2 regions of the Vibrio aphrogenes genome follow, and region 2 is predicted to be linked to the other one. Evidence: riboswitches for the same ligand, from Rfam matches in the RefSeq annotation. Region 2 holds a riboswitch; the other holds the start of a gene.
The links. Region 2 has a riboswitch for lysine ahead of VCA1004_RS04745 (Na+/H+ antiporter NhaC family protein). Riboswitches for the same ligand answer to the same signal wherever they lie in the genome.

Region 1: linked by a shared signal. The riboswitch ahead of lysC (lysine-sensitive aspartokinase 3) and the one ahead of VCA1004_RS04745 (Na+/H+ antiporter NhaC family protein) in region 2 are both predicted to bind lysine.

What each region holds. Positions count from the first base shown of each region.
Region 1 is NZ_AP018689.1:2,050,716-2,055,153, reverse strand. It holds gene metH (methionine synthase) at 1-261, shown strand, start outside; gene lysC (lysine-sensitive aspartokinase 3) at 489-1,853, opposite strand; lysine riboswitch at 2,026-2,260, opposite strand; gene VCA1004_RS09390 (pyridoxal-phosphate-dependent aminotransferase family protein) at 2,567-3,691, shown strand; gene VCA1004_RS09385 (PglL family O-oligosaccharyltransferase) at 3,916-4,438, opposite strand, start outside.
Region 2 is NZ_AP018689.1:1,032,241-1,036,678, forward strand. It holds gene VCA1004_RS04730 (porin) at 1-70, shown strand, start outside; gene VCA1004_RS04735 (inosine/guanosine kinase) at 227-1,531, shown strand; gene VCA1004_RS04740 (H-NS family histone-like protein) at 1,613-2,029, opposite strand; lysine riboswitch at 2,373-2,606, shown strand; gene VCA1004_RS04745 (Na+/H+ antiporter NhaC family protein) at 2,724-4,307, shown strand.

The sequences.
Region 1 (4,438 bases), 1.0 Mb from region 2:
GGTTATCCTGCTTGTCCTGAGCACACGGAAAAAGGTAGCTTGTGGGAGCTTCTCAAAGTAGAAGAAACCATTGGCATGTCATTGACCTCAAGTTATGCGATGTGGCCGGGAGCTTCAGTTTCGGGTTGGTACTTCTCACACCCAGAATCTCGTTATTTTGCGATCGCTCAGATCCAACAAGATCAAGCGGAAGATTACGCTAAACGTAAAGGTTGGGATGAAGTGGAAATGGAGAAGTGGTTAGGGCCGAATTTGAGCTAAAGATAGGGAAGAGCGGTCCCTGGTCCCTAGTTCCTAGGTGGCGGAGGCTGTTAATTCTTCTTGTTTCTTCAAGCTATTTAGCTGATAAAATAAAGGCGATAACTTATTAACAGTTATCGCCTTTAATCTTTTTAAATTCTTAAACTTTTATTTGCTGAGTAAGGGATTGAAAGCGGATCCGAATCTTCTTTTCCTAGAAACTAGGGACTAGAACCCTCGTGCCTTCCTTATTCAAATAACTCTCTATGTAATACTTCTACCGCATGTTTGGCTTCTTGAGATTCTAATAAGAAACATAGATTATGGGGGCTAGCACCATAACAAATCATACGTAAGTTAACGTCTTCGAGCGCAGTAAATACTTGCTTCGCATAGCCTTTCTTAGCGCTCATTTTATTACCAATTAAAGCGACTAAGCTCAGGTTGTGTTCCACTTCAACGTTACACAGCTGTTCCAATTCTGCGCGGGCATCGACGGGCAGCTCTGGAGCTTGTCCTGAGGTGTTGGTTTGATCTAGGGTTAAAGAGACACTGACTTCTGAGGTCGTGATTAAATCAACGGAAACTTGGTACTTGGCCAAAATTGCAAAGACTTGCGCAAGGAAGCCATAAGTTTGGAACATATCAAGGCTGCGTAGTGTGACCATAGTTTGGTTGTTACGCAGTGCTAATGCACGAAACAGTGGGGCACTTTCGACTTGCTGACGAATCCAAGTCCCACCTTTTTCTGGTTCACGAGAAGAGCCCACAAAAACCGGGATCTTATGACGTAAAGCCGGAAGCAGAGTAGACGGATGAAGGATTTTGGCCCCAAAATTGGCCATTTCAGAAGCTTCACTAAAACTGATTTCAGGAATCGGAGTGGCTTTGGGCGCAATACGAGGATCGGTGGTATAGATCCCTGGGACATCGGTCCAAATTTCTAAACCACAAGCTTTGACCGCTTCAGCAATTAAAGCAGCACTGTAGTCACTGCCACCACGGCCTAAAGTAGTGGTATTGCCGTCCACATCACTACCAATAAAGCCTTGGGTGATCACCACATAGTCTTGGCAAAGTGGTGATAACTTTTGTTGTGCTAACGCCGAGATTTCAGGGATATTAGGCTCCGCTTTACCAAAGTCTCCATTAGTACGCAGAACTTCGCGGATATCAAAACGTACCGCTTGAATGCCACGTTCAATCATCAATTGAGTCAAAATGTGGGTCGACATTAATTCACCACACGCAACAATGTGGTCAGTCAGTTTATCGCTCGATTGAAATGAGGCTGCCTCAGCCATACCGGCTAAGATCTCTAAAATATCATCAACCGCTTGTTTGGTTTTTTGCTGATCAGAAAAGTGTTCAATGATGGAATAATGAATGGTTTTTAGTTCGGTAAAGATAGCGTCACGATCATTGGGATTTTGTACACCTAATGCTAATTCGACTAAGAGATTGGTGACGCCAGAACAAGCGCTGCTGACGACCAGTTTCGTCGTCGGGTTATTTTCAATGATAGTGGCACAACGACTCATGGCATCGAAATTTGCCACACTAGTCCCACCAAATTTTGCTACGTTAAATGCGCTCACGGCATAGTCTCCCATTTGATACCAATCAGAGCGTGAAAGCCTCACACTGTTTTTCTATAAATAATGATGATTGGTATTACTTCATAAATACTTATCAAAATTGGATAAGCAAACGTCCATTGTTGAAGAGCGATTTCTTAGAGCAGGGCAATACATAGAGGCCAACACCGAACAGTGTGACCATGCAAACCTGAGAAGCTCTTCACCATAAAGTATGGTGACAGTTGACAGGATTCAACCTGTACAACCGATGGGAAATAACCGTATAAGCTAAAGATGCAACTAAGGTATTTAGCAGCTTTAATTTATCAGTTTAAATGCCCGAGCATTTACCCATCTCGGCGTAACTCCCCCTGAATGATTGGTGTTGGATATCGGGATCCACCGACCATCTGCCTGGGTTACGCTCCTCTTCTTAGTTAATCTGAATTCAGATTAGTGTGATGATCCATCGTGTGAGTCACCACGTTCCTTTCAACCTAAATTAGGCAGAAATGAAGCTACATTGAACGTTGTTGTTGGTGAAAAGTCAATCATCGAAGTAAGAGAATAAGCATTTTTTTCGAGTTGATTTGATGGCGATAAAATTCAAGAATGTAGATAACATGTTCTTTGAGCTTATTGCTTAATTATTGGTACTTGTAGCACACACTTTCCGTTTCCCAAACATGATCGAAAGATGATGCCAACGGAGATTATAATAATGGATGATACTATTAAGGATATTTATGACTTTTCAACGTTTTCTTCCACCACGCCGAATTTTAATGGGGCCAGGGCCTTCTGATATTTCCTCTGATGTTTTACAAGCGTTAAGTCGTCCTACTGTTGGACACTTAGACCCTTTGTTTATTGGGATGATGGATGATGTCAAAGCTTTGCTAAAATACGCTTTTCAAACGGAAAATGAATTTACCATTCCTGTTTCAGCACCCGGCAGTGCTGGCATGGAAGCTTGCTTTGTGAACTTAATTGAACCAGGCGATAAAGTGATCATTTGCCGTAATGGTGTCTTTGGTGAACGAATGCGTGAAAACGCCCTTCGCAGCGGTGCCGAGGTGGTGCTGGTGGATGATGAATGGGGGCAACCTGTCAGTGTTGAGAAAGTGAAATCCGCTTTCATGGAACATAGTGATGCCAAAATATTAGCCTTTGTGCATGCTGAAACCTCGACCGGCGCATTAAGTGATGCCCAAGCGCTCTCTCAAGTTGCCAAACATTATGGCGCATTGACCATAGTGGATGCGGTGACCTCATTAGGTGGCGTGCCTTTGAAAGTCGATGAGTGGCAATTAGATGCGGTTTACTCTGGGAGTCAAAAATGCTTATCGTGCGTCCCGGGGCTATCCCCAATCACCTTTTCTCCTAACGCGATCGCAAAAATCCAAGCACGTAAAACGCCAGTACAAAGCTGGTTTCTCGATCAAAGTTTAGTATTGGGCTATTGGAGCGGGGAAGGAAAGCGCAGCTATCATCATACGGCTCCAGTCAATAGCTTGTATGCGTTACATGAAGCCTTGCTCGCTTTATATCAAGAAGGGCTTGAGAATGCGTGGCAACGTCATGCTGAAATGCATCAAAAATTAAAAGCTGGCCTAGAAGCTTTAGGTTTTCAATATGTGGTGGATGAGGCGCATCGTTTACCTCAACTTAACTCTGTTTATTTACCTGAAGGGGTGGATGATGCCAGCACTCGTCAACAGTTATTACAACAATATAACCTTGAAGTCGGGGGAGGCTTAGGGGCTTTAGCCGGTAAAGTGTGGCGTATTGGTTTAATGGGTTATAGCGCAAAAAATGAAAATGTCGCGCTGTGTTTGAAAGCGTTGCAAGAGACGATCGAAGGTAAATAAGTAAATAAGTAAATAAGTAAATAAGCACCGAGTCCTTATTCTGGCCATAAAAACACAATCATCGTGACAAGTCGCTATTGGTTGACAACATAGCGAAGGATGGCGAGTAAAAGGAGAGTGATTAGGACAACGAGTGAAGAGAAATCCGGCGCTCGTTGTCCATTTTTAGATTGTAGAGAGTCCTAAGATATGCCTCTAAAAACTCGCTATTAGGACCGATAAAGCTATTCTTTTTCCGCTCCTGAAATCGCTTGAGCCGCAGATAACGCCGCTGCGCGAGAGGCTCTTTCTTGTGGTGACAGATAACGAATTTTTGAAAAATCTTGCTCAGGGAATAAAAATTCAGCCTCTTTACGTATTTCAGCGGCTTTTTTATCTTCTCCGATACCTTGATAAGCCACAATTAGGTTGGAATAAAAGGCGGCGCGAGGTTTACGTTTTATGATTTCAGTAGCCCACTCAATATAAGGTTGAATGTATTCTGGTTTATCCAAATGTAAGCCAATATTCATTTGTGTATGATAGACATCCCAATCAAATCGATCTTTCCAAACACTTGGGTTAGACACCTGATTCAATAAATCGGGATTCAGTGGACGAGTATATTCAAATCGACTGAGGACATAATTCGTATGTAATGCGGTTAACATGAAAAAGGCCGTGACGATCGGAATGAGGAGAGAAACCACACGCAATAGGCTTTTTGATACATGAGCGAAAGCAAAGGTTTGATATTGAGACGTTAAT
Region 2 (4,438 bases):
TACAGCAATTTCTCCTTCTTCTGCAGATGACCAATATAATGTTGGCTTAGGTGCTCGTTTCTACTGGTAATATTCTTTAATCCTAATAGAAATTACACAAAAACCCAGTTTAATCGCTGGGTTTTTTTATTTCCTCCCAGCAAACGGTTGCTATCAATTGTTATATTGATGTAATGAAAATAGATGTCTACAATTCACTTCCCTGTTCATAACTTATACGATTAAAATGAAATTCCCCGGCCAACGTAAATCTAAACATTACTTTCCTGTTGATGCTCGTGATCCTTTAGTCAGCCAAGCGCAAGAAAGCAAACAAATGTCACTTACTCATATTATTGGGATCGATCAAACTTTGGTGGATATTGAAGCTAAAGTCAGCGATGAGTTTCTCGAAAAATATCAATTGAGTAAAGGTCATTCGTTAGTGATTGATGATGATAAAGCAGAAGCACTTTATAACGAATTAAAGCAATTTGACTTAATTTCCGATGAGTTTGCTGGTGGAACGATTGGCAATACGTTACACAATTACTCTGTGCTTGCTGATGATAAATCAACCTTATTAGGAGTGATGAGTAATAATATTAAGATTGGTAGTTATGGATATCGATATTTGTGTAATACATCAAGCCGTATGGATTTAAATTATCTACAAGGCGTAGAGGGTGCGATTGGACGTTGTTTTGCATTGATAAGTGAGAATGGTGAGCGAACTTTTGCGATTAGCGAAGGTAAAATGAATCAATTATTGCCAAGCTCTATTCCTGAATCGATTTTTGAAAATGCTTCCGCTTTAGTGCTGACTGCCTATCTTGTCCGATGTAAACCAGGCGATCCTATGCCAGATGCGACAATGAAAGCGATTGAATATGCGAAGAAATATAACGTACCTGTGGTACTGACCTTGGGTACTAAATTTGTGATTCAAGATGACCCTGATTATTGGCGACAGTTTATACAAGATAATGTGTCGGTATTAGCCATGAATGAAGAAGAAGCTGAAGCATTAACCGGGGAACATGACCCGTTATTAGCTTCTGATATGGCGTTAAGTTGGGTTGATTTAGTGTTATGTACAGCAGGCCCTGTGGGTTTATACATGGCTGGATATACTGAGAATGAAGCTAAACGTCAAACTAGCTTGCCTTTGTTACCCGGTGCCATTGCAGAGTTCAATCAATATGAATTCAGTCGTCCAACAATACGTAGCCAATGTAAACAACCGATCAAAGTTTACTCACATATTGCCCCTTATATGGGTGGGCCAGAAAAGATTAAGAATACGAATGGGGCAGGTGATGCGGCATTAGCGGCAATATTGCATGATATGGCTGCGAATAAATATCATAAAGAAAACATTCCTAATTCAAGTAAGCATGAATATCCATTTTTAACCTATTCCTCGTTTTCACAAGTGTGCAAATACGCCAATCGGGTTAGCTATGAGGTATTAGCTCAGCACTCACCACGACTTTCACGTGGATTGCCAGAAAAAGAAGACAGTTTAGAAGAGGCTTATTGGGAAAGGTAATGGTGTTTATTTAAGTCATTTGAATAAAAAATGGAGTCACAAGAGACTCCATTTTTATTTTCATTTGTTAATAATGAATCATTACTTGATTAGGAAATCATCGATTGATTTACCGGCATCTAACGCTTCTTGGATAGCTGAAGGGGTACGACCTTGGCCAGTCCAAGTTTTACGCTCACCGTCTAACATGTATTCATATTTTGCTGGACGTGGTTGACGCTTTTTACGTGTTTTTGTTTTTGCATCAGTACCATTCATTGCCGCAATTAATTCTTCTAAATCAATACCATCTTTTGCGATCATTTGAGCATATTCAGCAAGTTTCGCTTCACGTTCTGCTTGTTCTGCTAATTCTTTTTCTTCAATTTCTTTTCTTTCTTCGACAACAATAGTGAGTTTTTCAAGTAACTCTTCTACTTCCTGTAATGTAAATTCGTCGCGAGTGAATGCACGAAGACTACGAATATTTAAAAGCGCTGATTTTTTGATTTCCGACATATGGGATCCCTTACGATAAATTGCCTAAATTGATTCAGTAATAATATGCTTATAAGCAAAATTTAACTAATTTTATATTCGATATCTTTTTTAGTCAAAAATATATTTATATTATTTAAAATTTACGGTTGATATTTGATTTTTAACATCAACATTATTGATGTTAATTAACATATAAATTAATCAGTTTTATAGGACCAAGTTGATTAAAATAAGTTCCAATAAAAAATCATATTCGACATTTATCTTGCCATTTGATTTTTCATCATTACAATGACCCAAATCTTGCTAGAACCCTTTGTAAATAGGCTGTGAGTTAGCGATTTACAAGGTGAATGTTTTAGTCTGATGTAGAGGTGCAGTATTTAATAGTAATACACTTTAGGGTGATGCCAGTGAGAGTGTAGGAAAGGAAATATTGCCGAAGTGAGCGCTAACTGGTGCTATTAGTTGGTTACGGTTTATCAAAGCCACTCGCTGGGGTTACATTGAATAAGTGTAACACTGCCATAGTTTGCATATTGATGTGTTTAGGTCAATGTGTGGTTTTTTTCAGCTATGGAGCGCTACTGTAGACCTATGAAAGTAATGACTTTCAACGTTTATCAACAAGATTTTTTATTGTTTTACGATCGATTTCTTCAACAATATCCTTTCTGCAGTAGATCTCTAACCAATTTTGGTTTATTTGATCATGAATTTAATTGATTATACTTCTTCTGCCGCGGCGCTCTTGCCACCGGCCCTTGCCCTTACCATGGCGGTCTTGACCAGACGTGTTTTATTGTCATTGGGTTTAGGGATCATCCTTGGAGCGTTACTACTGACGAACTTTTCTTTGCTTGATACCGTGAGCTATACCAGCTCAACAGTGATTGGTGTTTTTGCAAGTGATGGTCAGTTGAATTGGGGCAGCATTTTTATCCTACTTTTCCTTATTCTGCTCGGAATGATGACAGCATTATTGACCTTGTCTGGCGGTACTTATGCTTTTGCAGATTGGGCCCAAAAGCGTATTAAAAGTAAACGTGGGGCTAAGTTATTAGCTGCATGGTTAGGGGTGTTTATCTTTATTGATGACTACTTTAACAGCTTAGCAGTAGGGGCGATCTCTCGGCCGGTTACAGATCGCTTTATGGTGTCTCGTTCTAAATTAGCCTATATCTTAGATTCTACCGCAGCACCAATGTGTGTCATTATGCCAGCCTCCAGTTGGGGGGCTTATATAATGACCGTAGTGAGCGGTATATTAATATCTCATGGTATTACCGAATATTCTGCTCTGGGTGCCTATATGCGTTTAGTTCCTATGAATTATTATGCTATTTTTGCTTTAGTCATGGTATTTGCTGTTGTTTGGTTTGATTTAAATATTGGATCAATGCGACGTCATGAAATTTCAGCTACCCAAGGTAAAAAAGATGATAAAGATGAAAATGCGATTGATTTGAGTGAAGAATCGGAAATTAATGAAAGTAAAAACGGTTCTGTCTCTTATTTAATTATTCCTATTATTGCTTTAATCGCAGCCACAATCTATTTCATGATTAATTCGGGAGCACAAGCGTTATCCGAAAGTGGTCAGTCTTTTTCTATTTTAAAAGCATTTGAAAACACGAATGTTGGTCAATCTTTATTTTATGGCGCAATAATTGGTCTTGGTTGTGCATTAGCGACAGTGTTTAAACAAAATATTCCGTTAAAAGATATTCTAATGACACTGTGGATTGGTGCGAAATCTATGTTTGGCGCAATTTGGATTCTTGCGTTTGCATGGACCATTGGCGCGGTGATTAAAGATATTGGTACTGGTGCTTATTTATCTACTCTAGTTGAAGGTAATATCGACGTACATTTGCTGCCTGTCTTACTCTTTCTTTTGTCTGGTGTTATGGCTTTTTCGACCGGCACCTCTTGGGGTACGTTTGGTATCATGTTGCCGATTGCTGGAGATCTAGCTGGAGCGACCGATCTTGCTTTGATGTTACCGATGTTGAGTGCAGTATTAGCTGGTTCAGTATTTGGTGATCATTGCTCACCAATTTCAGATACTACGATTTTATCGTCGACTGGTGCGCGCTGTAATCATATTGATCACGTTGCTACACAATTGCCTTATGCTTTAGCTACTGCTCTTGTTTCTTGTGTTGGTTTTATTGTTTTAGGGATAACTGATTCATCGACAATGGGCTTTAGCGCCGCCACGATAGCCTTCATTGTGGTGTGTATTGCTATGTCGATAGTTTCAAAGTCTAAAATGAAAAAAGCCTGTGCTTAATGATTGATATTAATGATTAATGTTGATGAAGTATTGAAAAGCTGAGCGTGCCTATGCTCGGTTTTTTTTTGCTCTTGATTTCATCTTGTTATCACTTAGGCTGAAATTTAAAAATAATTAAAATAAAGGGT